2 regions of the Mesorhizobium sp. B2-4-7 genome follow, and region 2 is predicted to be linked to the other one. Evidence: predicted binding sites of a transcription regulator. Region 2 holds the regulator's gene; the other holds the start of a gene.
What was found. Region 2 encodes LexA, which represses DNA repair genes until DNA is damaged. Its sites were predicted from a motif close to TGTTCNNNNTGTGTTCNG; they were not measured.

Region 1 (7,186 bases), on a different contig from region 2:
ACGCGGTCATCATCTCCTTCGTCGAATCGCTGATGCGCGATGCCGGCATCGGCTGCTTCGTGGCCGACCAGAATATGAGCGTGCTCGACGGCTCGCTCGGCATCCTGCCGCGGCGCGTCATGGTCGACGCCGACAAGGCTGACGCGGCGCGGCGCATCCTGACGGATGCCGGCATCGCCAACGAGATCCGCCAAAAATAATGTCCGCTGCGCCAGCCGCCCTCGCCCCGGACACGCCAGCCCACACGGTCGATGCCTTCCATCGCGGCCGGTTCTGGCTGGTGCAGCCCAAGCATGGCGGCCATCGCGCCGGCATGGACGCCATGATGCTGGCGGCTGCCGTGCCGTCCTCCTTCGGCGGGCGTCTCGCCGATTTCGGCGCCGGCGCCGGTGCCGCGGCACTTGCCGTTCTGGCGCGCTGCCCGACGGCCCGGGCCGTGCTGGTCGAACGCGCGCCGGAAATGGCGGCTTTCGCCGCGGCCACGCTCGCGCATCCCGGCAACGCTCACCTCGTCGACCGCGCTTCGGTGCTCGTCGCCAATGTCGCGCTTTCGGGCCGCGCCAGGACGGCGGCCGGCCTCGGCGACAATGATTTCGATTTCGTCATCATGAATCCGCCCTTCAACGCCGCGCAGGACCGCGCCACGCCCGAGCGCTTGAGAAAGGAAGCGCATGTCATGGAGGACGGGCTGTTAGAGGGCTGGATCCGCAGTGCCGCAGCGGTGGTCAGGCCGCGCGGCGGGCTTGCCATCATCGCGCGGCCCGAGCAACTCGGTTCGCTTCTCGATGCGATCGCGGGCCGTTTCGGCGACGCCGAGATGCTGGCCGTGCATCCCCGCCCCGATGCCGCGGCGATCCGCATCATCGTCAGGGCAACGCTCGGGGCGCGCGGCAAACTCGCTATCCGGCCGCCTTTGATGCTTCACGCGCAGACGGGTGACGGCCCGTCGGAACGGACGGAGATGATCAACAACGGCCTCGCCTCCTTGTTCGGAGATTGAACACAACCGGGCCGCGATGGCCGCGGCATTGCCGTTGGCCTTGAAATTCCTACATGCTGGCAACCCATCGAGCGGAGATCGACCTCAGTGAAACGCCTTTTCAACCGCCTGCTGCCGAAATCCTGGCGTTCCACGGTCGTCACCATTCCGGTTATCCGGTTGCACGGCACCATCCTGGCGGGCGGCGGCCCGTTCCGTCCCAGCCTGTCGCTTGCCTCCACCGCCGGGCTGATCGAAAAGGCGTTTTCCTTCGACGCGCCTGCCATCGCCATCTCCATCAATTCGCCCGGCGGCTCGCCGGTGCAGTCGCGGCTGATCTTCAAGCGTATCCGCGACCTGGCGATCGAGAAGAACAGAAAGGTGCTGGTCTTCGTCGAGGACGTCGCTGCCTCGGGCGGCTACATGATCGCGGTCGCCGGCGACGAGATTTTCGCCGATCCATCATCCATCGTCGGCTCGATCGGCGTGGTCTCGGCTTCGTTCGGCTTCCCGGAGCTGATGAAGAAGATCGGCGTCGAGCGCCGCGTCCACACCGCTGGCCAGAACAAGTCGGTGCTTGATCCATTCAAGCCCGAGAAGAAGGAAGACATCGAACGGCTGAAGGCGCTGCAGCTCGAAGTGCATGAAACCTTCATCGATCTGGTCAAGGAGCGGCGCGGCACCAAGCTCAAGGACGATCCCGACCTGTTCACCGGCCTGTTCTGGACCGGAAAGCGCGGCCTGGAGCTTGGGCTTGTCGATGCGCTCGGCGACATGCGATCCGTGCTCAAGACGCGGTTCGGGGCGAAAACCCAACTCAAGCTGATCTCGGCGCCGCGCGGTTTGTTCGGCCGCTTCGGGCTGTTCGGCTCGAGCAAGGGATTTTCGGCGCCCGATATTGCCGCCGCTGCCACCGGCGGCGTGATCGATGCGGCGCAAGAGCGCGCTCTGTGGGCGCGCTTCGGGCTTTGAAAACCTGGCAAAACCGTCTAGCATGAACCTCGAAGTTCCATGCATGTCGTTTTTCTCCAGAAACCGCCTTTGGACGACATGCGCCAACCGACCCGACCGGCCGCCCTTCGCCGGCCCAGCGTGGGAGGAGTTTTGATATGCCGCAGATCATTTTCTTCGCCGTCGTCGGGATCGCCGCTTATTTTGGCTACCGCACCTTCATCCGCGAGGCCGAGCGCGTAACCGCCAAGGTGCGGCGCACCGAAAAGCAGACGGCAAACGGCGCGATGGGAACGCTGGTGAAGGATCCGAAGACCGGCGAGTACCGGCTGGCCAAGGACTGATCCTCATTTCACTCGCAATCGAGAGCCTGGAATCCGGCCAGCGCGTCCGGATGTGGCCGGCGCCCGCCAAGATAAACCTCGCTCTGCATGTCACCGGCAGGCGCGATGACGGGTATCATCTGATCGAAAGCCTGGCGGTGTTCACGCGCTTTGGCGACAGGATCGAGATCGCGCTTGCCGAGCGAGACGATTTCAGCGTGTCCGGCCGCTACGCTCCGGATGTTCCCGTCGACGGCAGCAATCTGGTGCTCAGGGCGCGTGACGCGCTGCGGCAGGCAGCCGGTCCTCGCGGCACGCCGCCGGTCGCCATCAAGCTTGAAAAGAACCTGCCGGTAGCTTCCGGCGTCGGCGGCGGGTCGAGCGATGCGGCAGCCGTTCTGCGCGGGCTTGCGGCGGGCTGGCAACTCGACATCGACGATGCCGCGCTGGCGCGGATCGGGCTTTCGCTCGGCGCCGACATTCCCATGTGCCTGGCGGCCAGGCCGCTGATTGCACGCGGCATCGGCGAGGTGCTGTCGATCGTGCCTGATTTCTCGGCGCTCGGACTGGTGCTGGTCAATCCCGGCAAGGCGGTCTCGACGGCCGACGTATTCAACGCGCTGTCGCGGCGCGACAATGATCCGCTGCCGCCGCTGCCGCGCGTGGTCGACTTCCACGGCCTGCGCAACTGGCTGGAGATAACGCGCAACGATCTCGAGCCGGCGGCCCGCGCCATCGAGCCCGCTATCGGCAAGGCACTTTCGGTGCTGAACAAGGCCGGGGCCGGTTTTGCCCGCATGTCGGGTTCCGGCGCCACGTGCTTCGGCCTGTTCGAGACCGGCAACGTCGCCAAGCGCGCGGCCGCCGACATCCGTGCCCGGCAACCCGACTGGTTCGTCGCCGCGACCCGCAGCATGACGGCGGAGGCAGATGCCCATGGCCAGGACTGACGAGAGCCGTTCCTTCATTCCGGTCCGCATCGCGGTGCTGACCGTTTCCGACACGCGCAGCCTTGCCGACGACAGGTCCGGCCAGACGCTGGCCGACCGCATCGCGGAAGCCGGCCACATCCTTGCCGCCCGCGATATCGTCACCGACGATGGAGACAAGATCCGCAACAAGGTGCTCGGCTGGTCGAAGGATGATGGGATCGATGTGGTCATCACCACCGGCGGCACCGGCTTCACCGGGCGCGACGTGACGCCGGACGCGCTGGAGCCGATCTTCGAAAAGCGCATGGATGGTTTTTCCGAGGTGTTCCACCGCATTTCCTACGACAAGATCGGCACCTCCACGATCCAGAGCCGGGCGACCGGCGGCGTCGTCAACGCCACCTTCGTCTTCGTGCTGCCGGGCTCGCCCGGCGCCTGCAAGGATGCCTGGGACGGCATCTTGAAGGCGCAGCTCGACTACCGGCACATGCCCTGCAACTTCGTCGAGATCATGCCGCGCCTGGACGAGCACCTGCGGCGCGGCATGTCGGCTCCGTGAAAGCCGAGGCAAGGCGCTGGTTTCACGCCGCGTTTGCCAGGCAGAACACCGCCTTCGCCTTCGAAAGACCATTCCAAACCGGATGCGGCAGGACGTATCGTCTCGCGGCGGCGGCCATCGCCGTTGAAGACGGGCGGACGCGATGACAGTGCATAATGGCGGGTGCCATTGCGGCAACATACGCCTTCGATTTTCAACCGAGCTCGATCCATCGAAAATCGAGGTTCGCGCCTGCCAGTGCTCGTTCTGTACCAAGCATGGCTCGCGCGCCGTCGCCGATCCGGACGGCAGATTGGTCATCTCAGTCAAGGACATCCAGCGATTGAAGAAATACCGTTTTGGATTAGGGACGGCCGACTACCTGATCTGCGGTGAATGCGGTGTCTATACCGCCGCAATCGCCGGAGAGGACGATGCCAGGGCAATCGTCATCATCAACGCCCTGGACGATCAAAGGTCGTTCAGTCAGGAACCGATCCCGGTCGACTACGACGCGGAAAGCAAGACACAGCGTCAAGCCAGACGTCGTCTTCGCTGGATGCCTGTGGAGATGCGTTTTAGCGAATGACCGGCTCGCCGTGGAAGCACCGGCGCGAGGACCGCGAGACACCGAAACCACTTCCATCATCAGCCGCGGCCTGCGCGCCGGCACCCGCGTGATCGGAAGCTAGCTGCGCGTCACATGTGCAACGCACGTAGACAGAGCAGCTGCAAAATCATTTGGACGGGCGGTGCTCTTGTTTTGCCGGAGCGGCCCAGATTTCGGCATCCAGCCGCTTGGTCGCCAGGCCGCGAGCGAGAGCCTCGGCGCTGCCGGCTCTTTTCGACAAGGATGTGGCCTGGCGCTTGCTGATCAGCAGCCCGTCGGCCAAGGCACGGTTTCCCGAGAAGATACGGGCCAGGAATGGCGCGCGGCCGGCGCGTGTGCGTGAAAACCGCGCCGCCATGGTTTGCCTCGCTGTATGCGCAACGACCTCGTCGATCCATCCGTCGACCAGCCGCGCGCCCGGTTCCAGCAGCAACAGCCAATCGCCCTTCGCGTGCCGGATGGCCGCCGCGACGCCGTCGGTCGCATACTGGCACCCGGCATGCTCGGCGACGCGATGGGTCTGGTCGGTGGAACCGGCGTCGCAGACGATGACCTCGCGAACCACGCCCTCCACGGCGCCGCCGATCAGCGTCGCCAAGGTGCGAGCGAGGCCCTCCTCGTCATTGTGGGTCTCTATGAGAACGGTGAGCATCATTTGCCGAATAGCGGAAAGCGGAACGCAGCGCCAGTTTTTGCGGCGCACCATAGAAAGTTCTTGCTTTGTTCTCGTTCGGCAAATAGGATTAAATTCATGAACAGAGCGATTCGAAACAACATGGACAGTCCTTGGGAGCGGGCGAAGATGGAACCGATCATGCGCGCCGACATTGCCGCCTTCGGAGCAGGACGAGCCGAAATGGCCAACGCGATGATCGAGCAGAGCGGCATGCGCGTGCGTCCGGACCGCAACCGCGGCCGGTCGGCAGGCATCAACCCGTCCGGCCGGTTCGAGCCGGTCAGCCGGCATGTCTTCGACGATGGCTGGAACTCGCTGGAGGAACTGCCTCCCTTCAAGACCGAGGTGCAGGTCGAGAAGCCGCGTACCATAATCACCCGCAATGAATCGCCCGACATCTCCTTCGACCGCTCGATCAATCCCTATCGCGGCTGCGAGCATGGCTGCGTCTATTGCTTTGCGCGGCCGACGCACAGTTTCATGGGCCTGTCGCCGGGGCTGGATTTCGAATCCAAACTGTTCGCCAAGCCCGACGCGGCGCGCCTGCTCGACAAGGAACTGTCGAAGGACGGTTACCAGCCGCGAACCATCGCCATCGGCACCAATACCGATCCCTACCAGCCGATCGAGAAGCAGTATCGGATCATGCGCGAGATCCTCGAAGTGCTGGAGGCGCGCGGCCACCCGGTCGGCATCGTCACCAAATCCGCCCTGGTGACGCGCGATATCGACATCTTGTCACGCATGGCTGAACGGGGCCTCGCCAAGGTGGCGTTGTCGGTGACCACGCTCGACCGCATGCTGGCGCGCACCATGGAGCCACGCGCCTCGACGCCGGCCAAGCGGCTGGAGGCGATCAGGCAGCTTGCGGATGCCGGCATCCCTGCTTCGGTCATGGTGGCGCCGATCATCCCCGGGCTGACCGATCAGGAGATGGAACGCATCCTCGATTCGGCGCACCATGCCGGCGCACGCGAGGCGGGCTATGTCGTGCTGCGCCTGCCGCTCGAGGTCAGCCCGATCTTCAAGGACTGGCTGCTGCGCCACTATCCCGACCGCTATCGCCATGTGATGTCGCTGATCCGCTCGATGCGCGAGGGCAAGGATTACGATTCGGAATGGGGCAAGCGCATGAAGGGCGCGGGTCCTTACGCCTGGCAGATCGGCCGGCGCTTCGAAATCACCGCCAAGCGGCTCGGTCTCAATGCCGAGCGGCGCACGCTGCGGACCGACCAGTTCGTCGCCGCCGGCAAGGACCAGGAGCAGTTGATGCTGCTTTGAACGACCGCGGCTGTTTGCCGCCGTGGCGAAAAAATCCCGTCCGGCCTGCCCCGGCCTGCAGACGGTGCCCTCCCGGTCCGGCGCCCCACCCGACCCGGAGGGACTTGCGGAGAATCAGAGCCGATGCGAACCTCGCCGCAACATGGCTCGCGCGCGTTCTGATTCTCCGCCTCTCTTCGAAATCGTCGAGAAACCCGATTTCTCCTTCGAGACGAAGGCGATGGCCGAAGGCCTGTGGCCGGTCGCGGGGATGGACGAGGCCGGACGCGGCCCGCTGGCCGGACCGGTGGTGGCGGCTGCGGTCGTGCTCGACCCTGCCAACATCCCCGACGGCCTCGACGATTCCAAACGGCTCAGCCATTTGCAGCGCGAGGCGCTGTTCGTGCGCATCATCGGCTCCGCGCTCGGCGTGTCGATGGCCTCGGTCAGCGCCGAGGGCATTGACGGCAGCAACATCCTCAAGGCGAGCCTGGAGGCGATGCGCCGTGCGGTCGCCGGCCTGCCGGTGCAGCCGAAGCTCGCGCTTGCCGATGGGCGCGACGTGCCGCCGGGCCTGCCTTGCACGGGGCGCGCGCTGATCAAGGGCGACCAGCGCTCGCAATCCATCGCCGCCGCCTCGATCGTCGCCAAGGTGATGCGCGACCGCATGATGTGCGGCTGCGGCAGCCATCACCAGCACTATGGCTTCGAAGTGCATATGGGCTATGCCACGGTCCGCCATCGCACCGCGATCGAGACGCACGGGCCGGTGGCGCGGCTGCACCGCGTGTCGTTCGCGCCATTCAGGCTTGAAGGTGCCGAGGTGGTGGAAGAAGAGAGCTTCGCCGGGCTGGATTAGGGCGGCTCGATCTATCTTGCGTTGGTAGGATTGGCGAAAGCGGCGGTGACAGCCAATC
Region 2 (7,186 bases):
GCCGAAGCGAATCGTGGATGGCGCGCGGAAATCGCCGATCACGCCGCGCTCGATCAAGGCCCGCATCACCTGATAGCCATGCGGGTGGAGGAACGAAACCTGGCTGCCGCGCTCATTGCCATCGCGCGGGCTTTCGAGTTCGAGGCCGTAGGCGCCGCATTTTGCCTCGACCAGTTGGATGAACAGATCGGTCAACGCCATGCTCTTCCTGCGCACCTCTGCCATGTCGACGTCGTTCCAGACATCGAGCGCCCCTTTGAGCGCGCGCATCGACAGCACAGGCTGCGTGCCGCAGAGAAACCGGCGGATGCCAGTGCCGGCAGCAAAACCCTGTTCGAAGGCGAATGGCCGCGCATGGCCCCACCAGCCGCTGAGCGGCTGGCGGACATCGCCATGGTGGCGCTCGGCCGCGTAGATGAAGGCCGGGGCACCCGGGCCGCCATTGAGATATTTGTAGGTGCAGCCAACGGCGAAATCGGCATTCGAACGGTCGAGCTCGACGGGCAAGGCGCCGGCGGTATGGCAGAGATCCCAGACAATCAGCGCGCCGGCATCATGTGCCGTCCGCGTCAGCGCGGCCATGTCGCGTAACTGCCCGGATTTGTAGTTGACGTGGTTGACCAGGATGACCGCGACCCGCTCGTCGATCAGTTCTTCTATGGTCGGCGCATCGACACCCTCGAGCCGCAGCACCGTGCCCGGCCGCGTCGAGGCAACGCCTTCGGCCATATAGAGATCGGTCGGAAAGCTGTCCCCCTCGGCGATGATGACTGACCTGTCCGGCCGCATCCCGAGTGCCGCATGCAGCACCTTGTAGATGTTGATCGAGGTGGTATCGCAGACCACCGTCTGGCCGGCGGCGGCCCCGATCAGGCGCCCGAGTTGGTCGCCGAGTTCGACCGGCATGTCGAACCAGCCGGCGGTGTTCCAGGCGCGGATGAGATCCTGCGCCCACTCCTGCGTGGCGGCCTTCTGCAGCTCGCCGAACACGGCTGGCGAAGCGGCGCCCAGCGAATTGCCGTCGAGATAGATCACCCCCTGGGGCAAGGTGAAGCGGTCACGCATGGCACGCAGCGGATCCGCGGTGTCCATTGCCTCGATCGCTGCGAGATCGGGAATTTTGCTCATGGTCGCGATGTTCCTCGGTGAGAAGAGCGCCCTGGAAACGGGCCGGCTGTTTTGCCGCCCGGGCAAGGGCTGGCCGCATAGAGGCGCAAGAACAGGGTGAACGCCCGGTTCGATCTTTGCTCGATTTCCGCCCGAGGCAGTTCCTCGAGCACCCCAACGATCCGGCGAACCTGGAGATCGCCGATCAAAAGACTGATGTAGATGTCGGCGGCTTCGGCAGGATCGTCACAGGCGATCGGGCCGGCCCGACTTGCGGTTCGAAGCAGGTCGCCAAGAAGCGGCATTATGGTATTGCGGCCGAATTGCGCGATCGATTGGCCAAGCGTGCCTGTATCGTTGACGTCGCCGGCCGCGGCGCGATTGAGCGCCACCGCCTTGTCGCCCGTCACGAGGGTCAGCAGGACTGGCCCGAGCAAGTTCAGGGTTTCGAGCGGATCGCGCGCCTGGTGAAGGGCGTCCTCCAGCAGCTTCCTTGCCTCTCCCGCATTGGCTTCGATCAAGGATCGAAACAGGGTCTGCTTGTTGCCGTACCAGTTGTAGAGGGTTTCGTTCGAGGCCGATGCCCGCTTGGCGATAGCAAGCAGGGAGGCGCTCTTGTAGCCGGTTTCCCGGAGCACCGCATAGGCGGCCTCCTCTATCCGTTCGCGTCGCGCGGCCTGCTTCGGCGTGGTCATTGGTGTTCCTCTTCGAAAACCGTACATTATTATACGGTTTCGTCAAGCGAACGAACGAACGCAGCCCGTCGCGACCAGTGGTGGTGTCTGGCCGTTTTCCGGCGGAAGTTGGCATTTTGGTTTCGTTTCGTTCACGAGCCGCAGGGGTTTCTAATCCGCCCAAACGCACCCCGCACCTGCCGGTCACCCAGCTTGCAGGCTTGTGCCAAGAGTGGAGACCGGTCGGGCCACAGGCCATTAACCAAAATAGTTTCAAAGGGCCCGGGAGCGCATTGACGACGGACCGCGCTGGCAGGATGCTGGCTGCGGGAGGGCATTTCGTTTCCGTCGCCTTAACAAATTCATTAAACTTTAAATGGTTGCGGAACACAACTGGAACAGATAGTGTTTGTTCTGGGTTTGTTTTCTGATTCTGGTTCCAGACCCTTCGTGCAATGCCTTTGGGGGCCGCCATGCTCACGCGCAAGCAACATGAACTCTTGATGTTCATCCATGAACGGCTGAAGGAAAGCGGCATTCCGCCGTCCTTCGACGAGATGAAGGAAGCGCTGGACCTCGCCTCCAAGTCGGGAATTCATCGGCTGATCACGGCGTTGGAGGAGCGCGGCTTCATTCGCCGCCTGCCCAACCGGGCGCGCGCGCTGGAGGTGCTGCGCCTGCCGGACTCGATCGCGCCGGGTCTTAACGCGGCAAAGAAGTTCTCCCCGAGCGTCATCCAAGGCAGCCTCGGACAGGGCAGCAGCCCTAGCCGGCAGATCAAGCCGGCGACGTCTTCGCGTCTGCCCGCTGCCGGCAATGACGACGACGCGGTTTCAGCGGTGTCGATCCCGGTCATGGGTCGCATCGCAGCGGGTGTGCCGATCGACGCCATCCAGCATCAGACGCATTCCATTTCAGTGCCGCCTGACATGATCATGGGCGGCGAACACTATGCGCTGGAGGTCAAGGGCGATTCGATGATCGAGGCCGGCATTTTCGACGGCGACACGGTCATCATCCGCAATGCCGACACCGCAAGTCCCGGCGAGATCATCGTGGCCCTGGTGGACGAGGAGGAAGCAACGCTTAAGCGCTTCCGCCGAAAGGGTGCTTCGATTGCGCTCGAGGCTGCCAATCCGGCCTATGAAACACGTATTTTCGGACCGGACAGGGTCAAGGTGCAGGGCAAGCTGGTCGGCCTGATCAGGCGCTACTGAGCGGGGTCGGCGGTGGGCTTTTCGGGTTTACGGTAAGGCGGCAGTCCCCTTGCCTCGCGTGAGAATTTTCGCTGTTCGTGCCAAGGCCGATATGGCCTGTCGACGGCAAAGCTGACCCGTGCCGGTGCCGTCGCCGATTGCCGGTCGAAGAAGACGGCGGCACTTCCCTTACGAGCGAGCTGCCGCTTGGTGATGACGAGAACCAGCGGATTGTGGCAGGGGTCGTAGCCCGCGGGGTCGTTGATGACGATCAGATCCGCATAGGAGCAGGCCCTCCAGGCGTCCTTGCGATCCTCCACCTGCGCGATGATCGCCCCCGAGGTATGCCGGGCCATGCACAGGCCCGTGAAGCAATAGAAAGGCGCTCCCGCCGGAAGTTGCGCGGGATCGAAGATGTCGAACTGTCGGTCTCCGCTGTCGAACAGTTCCGGCGCAACGATGGTTTCGGACTTCAGCGCGCGTTTCCAATTATCGACGGTGAATTCGTTCGGGCGCGCCCGGTTGATCGCGAGCTCGCCGCCGCCGATCGGCAACGCCACCAGGCGGGCATCCTCCGAAATCAGCACGTCCGGCGTGCGCGTGTCCGAGACGGTCAACAGGCCGGCGAGCGCGAAGGGAAGTGCCGCCAGCCGCAGCCATGTCGTGGCCATCGTCGCGATGACCAGGGCGATCGCCACCAGAAGGACGGATTGCTGCGAAATCAACCCGACCGCGTCGACCGGCGAGCGTTGCGAGATCCATCCTGATATGGCGATCATCGCGGCCAGTCCCTTGCCCATCAGATAAAGGGATGGTCCATCGAACCCGAACGGCATCAGCAGCGCGCTGGCAACCGCAAGGAACATCACGACAGAAACGATCGGCATGACGGCAAGATTGGCGAACAGGCTGAGCGGCGACACGCGCTGGAAATGCCAGATGGCGAAAAGCGCCGTGGCGCTTCCCGCGATAATCGAGGTCATCGCCAGCCCACCTGTCGCCAGCAGCAATTTTCGCGTCAGCAGGCCAGGCAAGGTCCGTTGCGGCGGCGGGGTCCGCGCTTTGTCGGCTTTGCGATCCGACCAGCCGGCATAGGCGCCGACCAGGGCCGCGGTGGCGGCGAACGACATCTGGAAGCTCGGCCCTACCACCTCGTGCGGCGACACCACGATGACGGCGATCGCCGAAATAGCCAGATTGCGCATGGTGAGTGCCGCCCGATCGAACAGAACGGCGATCAGCATCACCGCCAGCATGATGAAGCTGCGTTCGGCGGCGACAACGACGCCCGAAATGACGAGGTAGGCGGCGATCGAGAAAAGTGCCGCCGCGGCCGCGTATTTCTTGACCGGCCGACGGGAGGAAAAGTTCGGAAACAGCGCGAAGCCGCCACGCAGCAGACCCATGACGGTGCCGGCGACCAGCGCCATGTGCAGCCCGGAAATTGAGATGATGTGGTAGATGCCGGTGCGTCGCATCGCTTCATTGATCTCGTCGGGAATCCCGGCGCGAACACCCACGATCAGCGCCGCGGCGATCTCGCCCTCGGCGCCGCCGATGCTGCCCCTGATATGGTCGGCAATGCTTTCGCGAGCACTCTCGATGGCGGCTGAGAGGGCGGCCCACAACGGCCTGTCATCGGCTGAGACGATTTTGGGGTTGCCGAGAAAGAAGCCGCTGGCGCCTATGCCGGCGAAGTAGCTGTCGAAGGAAAAGTCGTAGCTGTCCGGCCGCACCGGCCCGGTCGGCGGCAACAGCCTGGCATAGCCGGTCACGAGGGAGCCGGCCGTCACTTCAGCCGGCACCTTGCGCGCCGAAAGGCGAACGCGCTCGGGCGCGTAGCGTAGTTTCGGCCGCGCGGTCGATGTCACATCGATGGTCAGCCGGATGCGCCCGGTCTCCATCTGGTCGACCGAAACGACGCGGCCGGTGATTTGCGTGGAGATTTCCGAGCCCAGCATCCGCGTTCCCGCTCGCCACGTCTCGACTTTGCCGGCGAGCATGCCGAGCGCGCACAACAGCGCCGCCATGAAGCACAGATGCGTTTTCGGCCATGAGCGTGAAACGAGCGCGCACAGCGACATCAGGATCGCGACCGCGACAGGCTTGGCAAAGCCCGGCTCCGCCGCCAACGAAAAATACGCAATCGATCCGCACGCCAGGAACACCGGGACGAGCAGGAAGCCTATGCCCCGATCGAGTTCGAGCTCGGACGCTCTGGCCACGCCGTTGCGCAGACGAGGCCACGAGGCACGGCCGAACTCACGGCGCAGGCGCTCGGCCGCGCCGGCTGCGGGAATGCCGGGCGGCGTGGAAACATCCGCCGGCGGCGACTTGCCCGGCTGCTGTAGGGGCGGCAACGCCAGCGGCAATGAGGCGGGCGCGGGCATGGCAAAAAGAGAGCGTTCGCTGACGCCGGCAACGACGTCCTCGCCTTCCTCCGCGCCCCGGCCCGCTCCAGCCATCGGGTCTGCCCCTTGCGCCCTCGACACCCTATGCTACATGAACGCGCGACGCGCGAAAGTGCGTGTGATCCGCACCCCGCTCCAGACGTTTCCCGAGAGTTGTATGTCCGACAAGGTTGTCACCCGTTTTGCCCCCTCGCCCACCGGCTACCTGCACATCGGCGGCGCGCGTACGGCGCTCTTCAACTGGCTCTACGCCAAGCACACCGGCGGTACGATGCTGCTGCGCATCGAGGACACCGACCGCGAGCGCTCCACCGATGCGGCGACAGCAGCCATTCTCGAAGGACTGACTTGGCTCGGCCTCACCTGGGACGGCGACGCCGTCTCGCAGTTCGAGCGCGCGCCGCGCCATCGCGAGGTGGCCGAGGAGCTGGTGCGCATGGGCAAGGCTTACTACAGCTACGAGACCCCTGCCGAGCTTGAGGCAATGCGCGACGCGGCGCGGGCCAAGGGCCTGCCGCCGCGCTATGACGGAAGCTGGCGTGACCGCGACCCTTCGCAGGCGCCTCCTGGCGTCAAGGGCGCGATCCGCATCAAGGCGCCGACCAAAGGCGAGACGGTGGTGCATGACCGTGTCCAGGGCGACGTGCGCTTTCCCAACAAGGATCTGGACGACTTCATCATCCTGCGCTCGGACGGCAATCCGACCTACATGCATGCCGTCGTCGTTGACGACCACGACATGGGCGTCACCCACATCATCCGTGGCGACGACCACCTGACCAATGCCGCCCGCCAGACCGTGATCTACAACGCCATGGGCTGGGATGTGCCTTCAATGTCGCACATACCGCTGATCCACGGCGCCGACGGCGCCAAGCTGTCGAAGCGGCACGGCGCGCTGGGCGTGGAGGCCTACCGTGCCATGGGCTACCTGCCCGAAGCGCTGCTCAACTACCTGGCTCGGCTCGGCTGGAGCCACGGCGACGACGAGATCATGTCGATCCAGGACATGATCGCCTGGTTCGATATCGGCGATGTGAACAAGGGCGCCGCCCGCTTCGATTTCGCCAAGCTGGAGGCGCTAAACGGCGTCCACATGCGCCGCATGGGCGATGCCGAGCTGTTCGACATCTTCATCGCCACCTTGCCCTATCTCGAGGGCGGCCCGGCAATGGCCGCACGCCTCGACGACCGGAACAGGGCACAGTTGCTGGCAGCGTTGCCGGGGCTGAAGGAGCGCGCCAAGACGCTGGTCGAGCTTGTCGATGGCGCCGCCTTCCTGTTTGCCGCGCGGCCACTGCCGATCGACGAGAAGGCAGCCCTGCTGCTCAATGACGATGCGCGCAAGGTCCTGCGTGGCGCTCACGACGCCCTCGAGGCGGTTTCAGGCGACTGGACGGCGGCCTCGACTGAAGCCGCGATCCGGGACTATGCGACGGCCGGCGGCCACAAGCTCGGCGCCGTCGCCCAGCCCTTGCGCGCCGCCTTGACCGGCAAGAGCACCTCGCCCGGCGTGTTCGACGTTCTCGCCGTGCTTGGTCGCGAGGAGAGCCTGGCGCGCATCGCCGATCAAATCGATTAGGAGCAATCTGGCCCAAGAAGATTGGCATTGAAAGGCGCGTTTCGCAGTGCAACATTGAGCCTTGGCCCAATCTGGCACGCACTTCCTAAAATGCGGTCGCGAATACGCGCATTCGGTGACTTCGACGTGTCGCTTTGCAGAATTTGCCTTTGCCGGCATGAGGAACAAGAAGGAGTTTGCAATGACCGAAGCTGCGACAAGACGGGAACTGGGCGG

Region 1: the regulator LexA is predicted to act here: its motif matches at 5,044-5,061, upstream of FJ946_RS03600 (PA0069 family radical SAM protein).

What each region holds. Positions count from the first base shown of each region.
Region 1 covers NZ_VFVH01000001.1:700,930-708,115, forward strand. Annotated here, with positions in the region: gene FJ946_RS03560 (DUF2007 domain-containing protein) at 1-200, shown strand, start outside; gene FJ946_RS03565 (methyltransferase) at 200-1,000, shown strand; gene FJ946_RS03570 (S49 family peptidase) at 1,088-1,951, shown strand; gene FJ946_RS03575 (hypothetical protein) at 2,089-2,274, shown strand; gene FJ946_RS03580 (4-(cytidine 5'-diphospho)-2-C-methyl-D-erythritol kinase) at 2,325-3,203, shown strand; gene moaB (molybdenum cofactor biosynthesis protein B) at 3,190-3,744, shown strand; gene FJ946_RS03590 (hypothetical protein) at 3,887-4,312, shown strand; gene FJ946_RS03595 (glycosyltransferase) at 4,461-4,985, opposite strand; gene FJ946_RS03600 (PA0069 family radical SAM protein) at 5,136-6,290, shown strand; gene FJ946_RS03605 (ribonuclease HII) at 6,433-7,128, shown strand.
Region 2 covers NZ_VFVH01000009.1:162,227-169,412, reverse strand. Annotated here, with positions in the region: gene kynU (kynureninase) at 1-1,128, opposite strand, end outside; gene FJ946_RS22625 (TetR/AcrR family transcriptional regulator C-terminal domain-containing protein) at 1,125-1,802, opposite strand; gene lexA (transcriptional repressor LexA) at 2,255-2,998, shown strand; gene FJ946_RS22615 (ComEC/Rec2 family competence protein) at 2,992-5,442, opposite strand; gene gltX (glutamate--tRNA ligase) at 5,546-6,970, shown strand; gene gltA (citrate synthase) at 7,152-7,186, shown strand, end outside.